One region of the Shewanella sp. GD04112 genome, then DNA from elsewhere that is predicted to be linked to it. Evidence: predicted binding sites of a transcription regulator. Region 1 holds the regulator's gene; the other holds the start of a gene.
The links. Region 1 encodes ArgR, which controls arginine synthesis, uptake and breakdown. Its sites were predicted from a motif close to ANTGAATANNTATTCANT; they were not measured.

Region 2: a site for ArgR is predicted at 2,222-2,239, ahead of N7386_RS05460 (YjiH family protein). Genes of this name have one in related genera too.

Annotation. Positions count from the first base shown of each region.
Region 1 is NZ_JAOEAL010000001.1:4,133,008-4,140,612, forward strand. It holds gene N7386_RS18150 (5-formyltetrahydrofolate cyclo-ligase) at 1-243, shown strand, start outside; gene folM (dihydromonapterin reductase) at 353-1,072, opposite strand; gene N7386_RS18160 (DUF393 domain-containing protein) at 1,283-1,672, shown strand; gene mdh (malate dehydrogenase) at 1,753-2,688, opposite strand; gene argR (transcriptional regulator ArgR) at 2,979-3,449, shown strand; gene N7386_RS18175 (NAD(P)-dependent oxidoreductase) at 3,660-4,292, opposite strand; gene N7386_RS18180 (LysR family transcriptional regulator) at 4,412-5,314, shown strand; gene N7386_RS18185 (Dyp-type peroxidase) at 5,378-6,319, opposite strand; gene ggt (gamma-glutamyltransferase) at 6,526-7,605, opposite strand, start outside.
Region 2 is NZ_JAOEAL010000001.1:1,237,941-1,245,545, reverse strand. It holds gene N7386_RS05470 (U32 family peptidase) at 10-879, shown strand; gene N7386_RS05465 (hypothetical protein) at 909-1,616, opposite strand; gene N7386_RS05460 (YjiH family protein) at 2,321-3,679, shown strand; gene N7386_RS05455 (GIY-YIG nuclease family protein) at 4,224-5,849, opposite strand; gene N7386_RS05450 (UDP-2,3-diacylglucosamine diphosphatase) at 6,601-7,605, shown strand, end outside.

The DNA of each region.
Region 1 (7,605 bases):
ATGCCAATTGAGCGACTGGATGTGGTGATTACCCCGTTGGTTGCCTTTGATATCAAAGGTAATCGTATGGGCATGGGCGGCGGCTATTACGACAGAACGCTAGCCAATTGGCATAGCAAAGGTAAACCTCTACCCATGGGTTACGCCCATGATTGCCAGCAAGTGACAGCCCTGCCCTGCGAGCATTGGGATGTACCTTTGCCCTTTATCATTACCCCAAGCAGCGAATGGCAATTCGACTAGGCCGTTTAATCGAATCAACCGAGTTATTCGTTTAAATCCAGCGACTTTTTTAAATCCAGTTACTTTTTTAAACCCAGTACTTGATTAAGTTCACTGCTATCACGCAGCTTTACTTTAAATGCCGCCCACCATCGACATTGTAGCAGCGACCAGTGACGTAGCGGCTCGCCAAGAGATAATCCACTAAGGCGATAATCTCCTGATTTCCAGCTTCTTTTGGCAAGATGGCCTTAGCCAAGGTCTTTTGCCGATAGGCTTCATCATCGCTCGGATTAAAGAGGATCATCGCCGGAGCAATTGCGTTCACTTTGACCTCGGGCGCTAATTGCGCCGCAAAGGATAAGGTTAAGTTATCCAGCGCCGCCTTACTGGCCGCGTAAGCCATGTGCTTGGCACTGCCCTTTTCGGCCACATAGTCGGTGAAATGGATAATATCGCTGGCGCCAATCTCACCCTCGGCCCCAGCTCGCAGCTGTGAGGCTAAGGCCAAGTTCATTTGATAGGGCACGCTCACATGCACCTGCATCATCCGCTGCATGACTTCATGGGCGGCAAGGCTTGGGCTGTTGTCTGGCAGCCAGTCAGAAGCGTTATGGATGATGGCGCGGATTTTGGGGTATTGGCTCAATTGCTCAATCAGGTTTTGGAGCTGCGCATTATCGTAAAAATCGCATTGGATTAAAGTCGCGCCCAAAGACTGTAACTCATCAATGCTAAGATAATGGCTGCGATAGGTGCCAATCACCTTGTGCCCTTGGGCGAGCAAGTGTTTCGCGAGGGCATAGCCAATACGTTTACCCACGCCAGTGATAATAATGGGAGCTGTCATATCCATCCTGTTATTTGCCAAGCACTAAGCTATGCGTTAAATGCAGGGCAAATCTAGTTAGCTAAATCATCAATAAAACAGTGTAATACGCAGAATGTTACTGTCTTTATTGTCTTGCGCCTAATCATTAAGGTATGAAAGGCTTCACGATTTAGATCTAAAATGATGGCGCCCGCGTATACTCGAGGCGAGCTTAATCGAGGAAGCCCTATGGAACTGCGAATTTTTTACGACGGCAATTGCCCTTTATGTAGCGCCGAAATGCGCCAGCTTAAAGCGCGCGATCTCGATGATCGCATCGAACTTGTGGATCTTAATGCCGAGCATTTTAGCTCTCGATTCGGCTATATCGATAAAGAGTATGCCAACACCATTCTTCATGGTGAAACGGCGACAGGAGAGATTTTGCTTGGGCTCGATGTCACCTGCAAAGCCTGGGGATTAACGGGAACCCGCCCTTGGGTACAAGTGCTACGCTTACCGCTTATCAAACCTATCGCGGATTGGTGCTACCTGAGATTCGCCAAGCACAGATACCGCATCTCTTACTTACTGACGGGCAAGGCGCGCTGTGACAATCAATGCCAACTGCCTAAGTAGCTTTGCCCCAAGTAGGGACTCAATTTTAGCGCATAAAAAAACGGAGCCATTAGGCTCCGTTCTCTCATAATCCAGATAGATTACTTAACGAAATCAACGCCTAGTTTGATATCGCCTTTCAGCGTATCTAACATAGAATCACGGGCGTTAGCTTCGAATGCGCTCACTTCACCGTAAGGCAGTACTTTTTCGATACCGTTTTTGCCTAACAGCACTGGTTGAGCGAAGAATTCAGCGTGCTCGCTGCCGCCGTCAACGTAAGCACATTCAACGATGTTAGCTTCGCCTTGCAGACCACGAACCAGAGACATACCGAAACGGCAAGCCGCTTGACCCATAGACAGAGTCGCGCTTCCGCCACCAGCTTTAGCTTCAACCACTTCAGTACCCGCGTTTTGGATACGCTTGGTCAGAGAAGCGACTTCTTCATCAGAGAAAGTCACGCCTTCCACTTGAGACAGTAATGGCAGAATAGTCACGCCGCTGTGGCCGCCGATGACGTTCACTTTAACGTCAGCAACGTTTAAGCCTTTTAACTCAGCGATGAAAGTTTCAGAACGGATAACGTCCAGAGTCGTCACACCGAACAGACGGTTCTTGTCGTAAACACCGGCTTTCTTCAACACTTCTGCTGCGATAGCAACAGTAGTGTTTACTGGGTTAGTGATGATACCCACTAAGGCTTTAGGGCAAGTCACTGCCACTTTTTCGATCAGGTTACGAACGATACCTGCGTTGATGTTGAACAGATCTGAACGATCCATACCAGGCTTACGCGCAACACCAGCAGAAATTAGAACAACGTCAGCACCTTCCAGTGCAGGCGTTGGATCTTCACCAGCAAAACCTTTGATTTCAACCGCAGTAGGGATGTGGCTCAAGTCAACCGCAACACCCGGAGTAACCGGTGCGATATCGTATAGAGACAGTTTAGAACCCGCAGGTAATTGAGTTTTTAACAGTAGGGCGAGAGCCTGGCCGATACCACCAGCAGCACCAAGTACAGCAACTTTCATAGTTATCTCCGTTATTTCTCGGATATGTGTGACATGGATCTAATTTCCGTTGGCGTCACATTACTGGAATGTCACGTTAATTTCAATTATCCCTTAGTCGTGGAGACAAAGTTTTAGCGAAACTGAGCATTCCAATGTTGAATATTTACTCTAGTCCAATATCAATAGCGACAACACGGCTATCCAGCCATCCGTAAACTGCATTTTTATTCAGCCATAATGGTTATTTGTTGACACTTTGACCAAAACTATTCAAAATACGCCTGTTTTTTTGAATAAAGAATAAGACTATGCAAACGACCAAGAATCAGGATGACCTTGTTAGAATTTTTAAGGCGATTTTAAAAGAGGAGCGTTTTGGCTCCCAGAGTGAAATTGTCGCCGCTTTACAAGCAGAAGGCTTTAGCAATATTAACCAATCGAAAGTGTCTCGGATGCTCAGCAAGTTCGGTGCAGTACGCACCCGCAATGCTAAGCAGGAGATGGTTTATTGCTTACCCGCCGAACTAGGCGTGCCTACCGCAGGCAGCCCATTAAAAAACTTAGTGCTCGATGTTGACCATAACCAAGCCATGATTGTCGTTCGCACCAGCCCTGGCGCAGCGCAATTAATTGCCCGTTTATTGGATTCCATCGGTAAGCCTGAAGGGATTTTGGGGACCATTGCCGGAGACGACACTATCTTTATTTGTCCATCCAGCATCCAAGATATCGCCGATACCTTGGAAACCATCAAATCTTTATTCAACTACGCAGAATAAAAAAACAGGTCAGCTTGCTGACCTGTTCTCTTTTATCTGTACGCTTTTCAGTCCAACATTGCCCTTGTTTCTGGGCTGGTGTCCCGATTACGTTACAGCATAAGACCTATCTGTTGGCTTTGATGACGCGAACTTAGAACAAAGACTCGTCACCCCGAGCTTACAAACCTTAGTTCGTCGACTTAGCCGGTAGTTCTAAGATCGTCAGCCTTAGTAGGCCACACTGATCCTTTGATTGGGATGAGCCGCGTTTTCCGCTTCATCGAGCATGGCTTTGGCGTAGTCGGCCACTGAAATCTTGCTCTGACCATTCGCATCGGTAAAGAAGCTATCGCCGCCTAAACGGTAAGGACCTTCGCTGGCGCCTGGGTAAATTTCTGCCGCTGGACTGACAAAAGTCCAGTTAACCATAGTATTGGCGGCGCGAAATGCCTTCAATGCCTCACCTTGAGCCAAGGCTTCATCCTTATAAGCGGGCGGGAAGTCTGGGCTTGAAACCAAGGTCACTCCCGGCGCCACTTCTAAACTCCCCGCACCACCGACCCAAAGTAGACGAGGCACTTTTGCCTGTGGTAACACGGCTAATAGATTATTGACTGTCTTCGCGACTATGCCATGGTTCTGTTCGGCGCGTGCACCCACTGCGGCAATCACTAAATCGACACCCGCAAATGTGTCGGCTTCCAATGGCAAAGTCAGGTCGACACTACGTACTTCAGCCGCTGTTTCGCCAAGCTTGCTTGGGTCACGCACTAAGGCAACCACTTCATGGCCACGGCTCAGCGCCTCGTTAAAAATGGTTCCGCCAATCCAACCTGATGCGCCTAATACTGCAATTTTCATTTGATAAGTCTCGCTACTGATTTAAATTGAGACCAGTTTACTTGCGACACTTCACGTGATAAATATCGATAAATGAGCATGATTGTTTCAGATTGAGATACTAATGGATGTAATTATATATGGATAAAATCGCCGCAATGCGTAGCTTTATCGAAGTGGCCAACTGTGGCAGCTTTACTAAGGCCGCAGAACACCTCGATCTCAGTCGCCTACAGGTATCACGTCATATTCAAGAAATTGAGCAGTGGCTGAGTTTACGTTTATTGCACCGCACGACCCGCAGCGTCAGCCTCACTCTGCAGGGGGAAGAAGCCCTGCAATATTGTCAGCGGGTGCTGAGCGAAGTCGCCGCAATGGAAAGCCGCGCCCATAGTCATAACACCGAATTAGTTGGCAGTATTCGTATTGCTACGCCCGTCGGGCTTGGGCAGCACAGTCTGTTTGATGTGGTCGATCGCTTTATAAAATTACACCCTAAGGTCAATATTCAGCTGTTAATGTCGGACAGTTTTGCCCAGTTGGTGGATGAGCGGGTGGACGTGGCACTGCGCTATACCGAGCAACCCGATGAGAATTTGATTGCCCGCAAACTGATGAGCATAGATGCCGTGCTGTGCGCCGCGCCCAGTTACTTGGCTCAAGCCGAGCCACTAACCGTCCCTAACGATCTGCTCAGCCATAATTGCCTTATCCATAGCTCACAGCAACATTGGCAGCTACTCAAGGAGCAACAGAGTGAGCTGATTAAACCTATGGGGAATCTGATGGCCAATGAAATGGGAGTACTTGTCAGCGCCGCATTGCGCGGGCATGGCATTGCCTACTTGCCCTGCGACTTAGCCAATCCCTATCTGGCCAGCGGCCAACTACAAGAAGTGCTCCCCGAATACACGGCGCCAGGGCAAACCCTTTGGGCTGTGTATCTCTCCCGCAGTTATCAACAAGCGCTGGTGCGCGCCTTTATCGATTTTACCGCCCAGCAGTGGCAGCAGGATCTCAGTAAGTGGACGACGGCGAGTTAAGCCCACAAACAAAACGCACTGAGGCTTTAAGGCTCAGTGCGTTGAATCGCGGTTTGCGAAGGCTTAATTATCGAACTGCATCAAAAAATCTAAGCTTGGGGCGAAGAAAGAAGAACCCGTCAAGGCGCTGGTGAAGTGCATTAGGTGGTCATGATTACCCACACCATCGCCAAACACCATGCTGTGGAGCATCTTCTCAAAGTGCTCTGGGGTGCGACAGGTTGAAATAAACATCAACCCTTGCTCCTTGAGCGAGCCGTAAGGCATGCTCTGGCGCAAAATCTCAATCGACTTGCCGTTGTCATCCTTGAGGTTGACCCGCTTGATATGGCTGGTTAATGGCTTATCTTCCGACTCGTATTCGATGTTGTCTTGCTTGGTACGACCGATAATATCTTCTTGCTTCTTAAGCGGTAATCTATGCCACTTACTCAAGTTGTGGGCGTACTTTTGCACATGAATGTAGCTGCCGCCCTTAAATTCAGGATCTTCATCCCCGACCAAGGCAACCTCTTGACGATGACGCCCCTTAGGATTTTCGGTGCCATCGACAAAGCCTGTTAAGTCGCGGCTATCCATAAATCTAAAGCCGCGTTCCTCTTCGACTAACTCGACTAAGTCTTCGAACATTTGGCTGATTTCGTTGGCGACTAAATGCAAAATGTCATAGCGGTCGCAGCGAATATGCACAAACAGATCGTATTCGATCGCTGGCGCCTCACGGTTACCCGCTTGCATTGCTGGGAATGGCTTGAGCATCTCGGGGCGAGCATCGGGATAGAGGCTGTCCCAATAGTTGGCACCAATGCCCACAAAACCATTGAATGCGCTGTCGGAGTATTGATCCGTCAACTCATAAATATACTGCGCAACGTTGGCAATACAGGGACGCAATTGCGATTCAACGTTATCGTTGTCGCTCGCATTAAACATCAAATAGACGCTATGTAAGTTTCCCTCTGCACACACACCCAACTGTTCACGCGGCATATTTTGAATATCCATCTGGTTATCACCCTTTTGTCGATTCATTTTCGGCAATATTATCCGCAACTTTACCTGAAAATGACATTAAGTAACGCACAGTTTGTCCGTCTTTGTAATGTAAACACGTTTGTAGACTGGAATATAAAAATTGACGAGGCCATTACGCCTCGTCAATTCGTCTTACGCAAGTTTCGGCGCTCATAACGCCAAAGGCGAATTATGCCTTAGTAACCTGCGGCATAACCATCTTTACGGCTCTCTGATGCGCCGCGGTAAACGCCCGTTTCGGCATTAAAACCAATGGCTTGATATCCACCAAAATCGCCGAGCCCATCGCGTAGCACATGGCCTTTCTTAATTAGCTCACGGCGGGTTTCAACGGGGAAGCCTGATTCTAAGCTCACATAGCCGCCGTCATTCATCACCTCACCCGTAGGCTCGGTCGAACCTGTGTGCAAAATTCTGGGGGCATCGCCCGCTTCTTGCAAGTTCATTTTAAAATCAATCAGATTAACAATGATCTGCGCGTGCATTTGCGGCTGTGTTGCGCCGCCCATCACCCCAAAACTCAACCAAGGTTTACCGTCTTTAGTCACAAAGGCGGGAATAATGGTATGGAAGGGACGCTTACCCGGCGCATAAGTGTTGAAACGACCTTCGGTGAGATCGAACATCTGCCCGCGATCCTGCAATACAAAGCCGAGATCCGGTGGCGTCATACCCGAGCCCATGCCGCGGTAGTTACTCTGGATTAGCGACACCATATTGCCGTCTTTATCCGCCGTCGTCAGATACACAGTATCCCCATGTTGCAGCGCAGGATTCCCCGCATCGACACTCTTAGCCGCCTTGTTTAAGTCGATAAGTTTGGCGCGATCGTAATTGTATTGCTGCGAAATCAATTCCTTCACTGGCACTTTGTTAAAGGCCATATCGGCATAGAATTTCGCGCGGTCGGCAAAGGCGAGTTTCTTAGCCTCTACGAATAAATGCACATATTCGGGGCTGTTAAAGCCCATGGCCGCAACATCGAAGGGCTCCATGGTTTTTAAGATCTGTAACGCAGCAATCCCCTGCCCATTGGGCGGCAACTCCCACACATCGTAGCCACGGTAGTTGGCCGATACGGGTTCAACCCAGTCGCTAGTATGGCTGGCGAGGTCTTCATAACTGAGGAAACCGCCTTGCGCCTTCATGTATTTATCTATGCTCTTGGCGATATCGCCCTTATAAAATGCATCGCGACCGCCCTTGGCAATTTTCTCGTAGGTGTTTGCTAATGCAGGATTTTTAAATATTTCCCC
Region 2 (7,605 bases), 2.9 Mb from region 1:
GAAACGATTATGAAAATTTCCCTCGGCCCATTGCTCTATTGCTGGGAAAAACAACAGGTCATCGACTTTTACCAGCAGGTGGCCAACAGTCAGGTCCCGTTAGTTTATGTGGGTGAAGCCGTTTGTAGCCGTCGACGCGAACTCAAGTTTGGCGACTATCTCGAACTGGCGAAAATGCTTAAATCTGCGGGTAAAGAGGTGGTGCTGTCGACGCTCGCCCTTATCGAAGCGCCCTCTGAATACACTGAACTTAAACGCCAAGTCGACAATGGCGAGTTTAGCATTGAGGCCAACGACATGGCGGGCGTGTATCTCGCCAAGGAGCACAAGCTGCCCTTTGTCTGCGGCGCCAGCATCAACAACTACAACCGCGCCAGTTTAGATATTTTGCAGCGTTTCGGCATGCAGCGCTTTGTGATGCCAGTAGAACTGTCGAAGACTTGGCTTAGCCAAGTGATAGAGAACAAGCCCGCATTCGAAGTCGAAGTGCTCGGTCATGGCTACTTGCCACTCGCCCACTCGGCGCGCTGCTTTACCGCGAGGCATCAACACTTATCGAAGGACAGCTGCGAAACCGTTTGCCGCCAATACAGCAAGGGCTTACTGGCGCAGACGCAAGAGGCGCAACCTTTGCTCAGGTTAAACGGCATCCAAACCCAGTCGGCCAGCTGTGTCGATTTACGCAGCGAAATCAATGAAATGCTAAAGATGGGCGTCGATGTGTTTCGGGTTTCGCCCAGCAGCTTAGCCTGTATCACTAAGGCCGATGCGCTGGTCGAGGCGTTAAAGACTGGGGCAACGGACGCTCAGTTTCCTCTTAGCGATGAGTACTGTAACGGTTACTGGTTTGGCGAAGCGGGACTGAAATCCTTAAGCTGATAGCATGATGGGTTAATCACTAAAATCACTCACTCGGGAGCTGGCTCCTGAGCGAGTGATTGTGGAGTAAGCAGTAGCGCTACCGTCCAACTTAATAAACTCCCAAGCGCAATCCACTCCAACAATGCTGGCCACCATAAATCGGGCCTAGGCAGTTGCAACACCATTTCTTGATAGAAGGGCCTGTCTCCCTCGGTTAAGCCCAGCTCTAATAAGGGGGCATAGAGAAAGGTCATCATACTCAGCAATACCACAAGCGCTAACAATAGCGTCCAAGGTTGTCGCCTTTGTGAATTAAGGCCAGCCCACAGCAGATAACAGATGGCACTCGAACTGCCGAAGTAGAAAAACCATTTCAGGGCTAGGATATGCAGGTGATACACATTGACCGGAAACAATCCCACGCAGGCCAAGGCTAAAAACGTTAGCGCCAGCGCGCAGTAAAAGGGATAGCCCCAAAAACCACTTACGGTTTGCAAGGATGAAAGGCAATAAAACACAATGCTTAAACTGCCAAAAAACAAGCCACCATTGAGCACCACAGCAAGAGCGGAATGCCCATAGGTTCCCAATTCACTCAAGGTATGATTCAAAAAGTTGAAGGCTCGAGTCTCGGTCTGATCGAAGCCTAACACGGCCACGCCTATCCCGAGCAATAATCCAAAAATACCAAGAAAACCAAACTTAGTGGCGAGCGAAAAACCTCTTGTCGCGACATTCATTTTTGTAACAGTCATGGATAATTTAGCTAAACAAAAGTAGTACTAACTTACATGGAATTGAAAAGAATTAAAGCGGCGTTCATCCTCTTTAGGAGAAATATTTTATTTCACCACTATTTACGCTTATTTAGTCACTCGCGCGCAGCGCCCGTCCTTAGTCAATATTCAATTTAAAATATGCAAATACCGAGTAAAAACCGCATAAAAATGCACAACTCATTCAGAAACGCTGAGCTTATTGTCGGCGATAACCTCGCTATTACAATTCGCGTTAACTGCTTCACATTGTATGGAGAGCGGCAGAAGAACTAATCGTATTAACGGATAAAAAAACCGCAAAAGCGGAATATTCGAAGAATCTAAGGGAAAATTTTGTACAAAATCCCCCATGGCCACTAACAATATCAAGAATAAAACAACTCGATAAACCCGCTGCAACACCAAGATTTAATTGCATGATTTAGTTATCAAAACATCTAGCTTTCGCTAAATATCCGCCAAGATAAGCATTCAGAAATAGCCCAAATAACTATGCTATTTTGCTGCTTATCTCAAACAAATTTCCGAATCGTTTTACATAGCGGCGCTAAGCGAGTAATCTTCCCCCTTCTCGATTTTGAGTTGAATGAAAATGCACCTAACATCCGCCTAAGATGCGGCTTTGAGGGGCAATTTGTTCAAGTTTATTTGTGCGACTCGTACTTTTAAGGTGTACACCATTGGCTACTGAACATAAAAACCGCAACATTAAGACGATACTCACCTTTATCGTCCCTTCGCTGATCGGTCTGCTGCTGTTTATGACCCCTATCAGCTACAACGATGCGATTACCATTCCCATCGCAATCATCTCTAAAGCACTGCAAAGCGTGTTAAGCGATGTATTAACCTTAATCGTGACTGTGATTGTTGTCGCCATGGCCTTGGCCTCTGTGTTGACTAAGTTACTCAAACCTAAGTTTGTGCTGAACAATCACTTCCTCAATGGTTTACTTAACATCAGCCCGCTCTGGCTTGCGACGCGCGTCGTCGGCGCCGTCTTTATCGTGCTGACCTACTTTGGCATTGGCCCCGAAGCCATCAACTCTTCAAGCACTGGCGCCTTAGTACTGAACGACCTGTTGCCTGTACTCTTCTCGGTGTTTATCTTCGCCGGTATGTTACTGCCGCTACTGTTAAACTTCGGTCTATTAGAGCTCTTTGGCACCCTGCTGACCAAGGTAATGCGCCCCGTGTTTAACCTGCCAGGTCGCAGCGCCATCGACTGCATGGCCTCTTGGTTAGGTGATGGTAGCGTTGGGATTTTGCTGACCAGCAAGCAATACGAAGCGCGGTTTTACACCCAAAGGGAAGCCGCGGTTATCGGTACGACCTTCTCGGCGGTGTCAATTACCTTCAGCTTAGTGGTGATCTCGCAGGTGAAGTTGGAGCAAATGTTTGTCCCCTTCTACCTGACCGTATGTTTAGCGGGTTTTGCGGCGGCCGTGATTGTGCCTAAGCTGCCACCACTGTCGTGGAAAAAAGATAACTATATCGACGATACGCCACGTCAACCTGACGATGAGATGATCCCCGCAGGACACGGTGCACTCTCTTGGGGCTTTGATAAAGCACTCGAGAAAGCTGCCAGTGCTGGTGGTGTCAAAGCCGTTTTAAATGAAGGCGTTAAAAACGTTATCGATATGGTATTTGGCATTATCCCAGTGGTAATGGCCATTGGTACTACGGCGCTGATCATCGCCGAGCATACGCCTATCTTCAATTACTTAGGTATGCCGTTTATTCCATTACTGGAACTGCTGCATATCCCAGAAGCGACCGAAGCCTCTAAAACTATCGTTGTTGGCTTTGCCGATATGTTTATCCCGTCGATTTTAGCCAGCTCTATCGAATCGGATATGACCCGCTTTGTGATTGCCGCGTTATCAGTCACCCAGCTAATTTATATGAGTGAAGTGGGCGCGCTGCTGATTGGCAGTAAGATCCCAGTGAATTTTGTTGAGCTATTCGTGGTGTTCGTACTGCGTACCTTAGTGACTCTGCCAGTGATTGCCGGCGTGGCTCACCTGCTGTTCTAAGCGCAACATCACCTTAAATATCAAGGGGAGTCAGATTAACTGACTCCCCTTTTTTGTATCACTTATAAATGCATTCATTAACGAACTCATACACAAACAAGCAGTTTTGATTACTTCGTTGAGTGTGGGTTAGTCGTACAAACTCCACTCGTTACCATATAACTCAGTTTTACAGGAAGTCATTTAGCATTTCTGGATACTACTGCTGAAGGATAAAGCTTGGCTGTTTAACTCTTTAAGTACTGGCTTTTGGTGAGCCATGGCATTCTCTCACCGACACGCAACAAGTCCATCCGTGGATGCTCGACCGCCCCGTCCGTGGGGCGGACGGTCGTCTCGCTAATCACCATGGCTCACCCGTTTAACATCGGTATAGCCTGTTAGTTTTAAAGCAGATATGTAATTCGTATAGGGACAAAAGCGTGTTAGATCCCCAACACTAATTTTTGAGTTTCGGATTAAAATTTCTATGGGTTTAACGCCTCAATAACCGGCGCGGTTTTGCCGCGTCCGGCACGCGAAGCGTGCGTAGTTAATTGACTTGTTATGAGTCTTCTAGGCTATCAATGACCTCATCAATAACTTTGAAAATTACTTTATAAGGTGCCTTAAAGTACTCTCTTTTTGGGTTAACTCTATACTCGCTTAGCTTCTCATGGATAAGCTTTTCAGCAAGAACACAGTCATTAACATCCCATTCTTGCATGACGTGAAAATGATCTGGAGAGCTGGTGCTACCAGAAAGCTCCTTTGATCTTTCTTCAGGATTCCTTCTAGTTAAACCAACTTTGAAAACATTTTTGTCATGAGCTGCGGAGCGCATAACATATATAAACCCTTCGTTATCTGCACTAGATGAATTTGACACAACTTTAACTGAAATAGGCTTATTAGATGTTTCTTTCCATTCGAGAGTTTTACTAACCCAAGTGCGACCTTGTATTGGTGAATTGTTTTTATCTTCACCTTTGGATTGAAAAGGTAATTTTTTCCAGTAACCTGATGTTTCAACTCTTAACTCTGGGGCTAAAAACTCTCGGCGTGAAGGATGATTACGATTAATAGGCTGAATGTTCTCAACGTTTCTGAAAGCTATCTTCAAGTCAACCCTAGCTAGTTTATTAGCTTTTTTAAAACTGGGTTTATTTCTATTTTGACCAAATTCTGTCGGGTGTCTCTCTATAGAAATTGTATCTTCATATTCATTTCTGAAAACAGGGAGAAATAATGCTGTTTTACATAACTCAAATAATGGGGTGTACTCTTCAATTTTGATATTTTGTGTTTTGAACGCTTCTTCAAGCTCTTTAGAATGAAAATTTCCTTCATGATCTAGAAAACAATCCATATCATCACTCAAACCAGTAAAACTTCTACCCGCATCTTGATATATATAACGCGCATCGATAGTTGATGACTCCATATCAAAGCGAACTAGAACTATAGTTCTCCACAAATTACTATTTGGAAGCAAAGGTACAGCTTCGACTTTTAAGGATTCGTCAGGGTTTATTCCGTTAAAACACTGCGCTTTAGACATATCAATGTCTAAGGATTTTGTTTTTTCATTCAGGTCGCATTTTTGTCCCGCAAGCATAACAACTGAAACTTCATTTTTATGCTTAACAAGTGAGATAGATAAGATGCCAAATTCTTCATCAGCAGTTGTGGAAAACAAAAAGTTAGAAGGATCATCAACAGAATTAAATGAATAAACTGTACCATCTTCAACAAATTCATTTAGGTTACCTATATCACAGGGGCAATCCTCCGAGGTTACAAAATTAAGAAAATCATCAAAAGAAAAAATACAATCAATTTCGTTATTAATAATAAAAGTTGCTGATGGTGGTATAAAAGTATTAAAAGCTTCAACTACATTGAATGAGCCAGGTAGTTGGTGTAAAGAATGATTGAAAACCCTATTATTATATTCTGTATTGTATTCTCTTAATAAAGTATCGGCGGGCAATCCAGCACCATTTAATTCTTGAACTATGCAAGTGGCTACAGCTTCGTTGAATATTTTCTTCGTATACTCTTTTACGAATGGATTGTTCTCATTTTTCTTGATGTGTTTTTGTAGAATATGCCACTCAGGGGTTCCTTCACGAGGAATTGCAACTTTCCCTATTTCTTTCATTCGATCGCGATGCACAGAGTTCTCCATTAAGACTCATAACATTTTATTCGTGCGCATGCGCGTTTACCTCGTTGGACCAGTGAAAACGTGCATTGTTAACTATCTGTATACAAAGAACTTATCAGCTTTCTGCCAAATACACCATCTGGAAAAACGCGCATGCGCGTTTTCCAAACCTATTAACTAAAACTCAGCCTCTATAGTCAATTGATTTTATAGCGTTTTATTTATTACGCATGGAATTAGTGCGCACTAATTTTGTCTAAAAATAATACCAAAACACCTAAATTTAAATATGACTGTATAGCCATACATTATTAGCCGTTTAGCGGTAGGGCCAAACATAGGTAACTAGATGAAAATTTGTATGGCAACAAGAGTAGGTATTTTCGATTGAGATAACGAGCTGAAACACGAAAAGGGATAAAAGCTTTTAGCCAAATGAACAGTTCAATGGTCGTTAAGATTGCCATTGTTGCAACTGTGACCGTTGGCGGCATGGATGCCGCCGTCGAGCCCTCAAGGATGAGTTCATGGCGTGTCACAGGGGAAACAATGACAATTCATCCAGCACACCAAGCGATAATACAATCTAGCTTTAGGCAAAAGTAAGTTAAATCCTCCAGCCAGTTCTCATTGCATCCAGATCCAAATCTTGATGGTTAAGTTCAAGTTAATCCAACTTACTGTCATCTGCATGTCACTTAAGCTTCATCATTCAGTCAAAGCTCGTCACTAATCTCTAAGGCAGTCAACAGCCGCATAGGGTGAATATGAGATGACTGGAGCTAATTACAGGGGACTTGATCGCACGCTTATCGACGCACTCAAGACTCCCCGCAACTCTTCCCGTAACACTCCTTCCAACTCTTCCGACAATGCTCCATCCAGTGTTTACGACACTTCCTTCTCAACCCCACATATTGCCAACGCCAGCAACGCCGCAAATAGCCAAACCATCACAGTCAACGCCCTCTGGCTATCGGATATCCATCTCGGTTGTAAGGATTGCAAAGCCGACTATCTGTTAAGCCTATTAAATACCGTGCGTTGTCAGCACTTGTATCTGGTCGGCGATATTGTGGATTTATGGGCGCTCAAACGCCGCCTGCACTGGCCCGAGAGCCACAATAAGGTATTGCAAAAGCTGATTGAACTGGCACAAAACGGCACTCAGGTGATGTATCTGCCGGGTAACCACGATGAGTTAATCAAGCCCTATGCCGAACTGACACTATTGAATATCAAGATAGCTCGCCAACATATTCATCAGGGGATTGGCGGCCACAAACTGTTAATGCTGCATGGCGATCAGTTCGATGCCGATGTTTGCGTTGGCCGCTTCTACGCCATCTTGGGCGATCATCTCTACGACTTGTTGCTGTTCCTCAACCGCAATCTCCATCGCCTGCGAGAGCGTTTAGGCTACCCGTATTGGTCACTCGCCAGCTATATAAAATCCCGCGTTGGCAAGGCGCAGACGGCTATCGCCCGTTTTCGCCAAGCCGTAGTGAATTATGCCCAGCACTATGATGTGGATGGCGTGATCTGCGGCCATATCCACCAGCCAGAGTTATCGGTTCACGCTCGAGATAACCAATACAGCACGCCGGATAAGCGCCAGATAATCTATGCCAATGATGGCGACTGGGTCGAAAACTGCAGCCTGATCACCGAAACCTTAAACGGGGAATTACAGCTCTGCCGCTGGAACGAGCAAAGCGTAAACCTCGATATTCTGAGCAGTATTGTGCTGGCGCAAACGCCACCCAAAGCGCCTGTT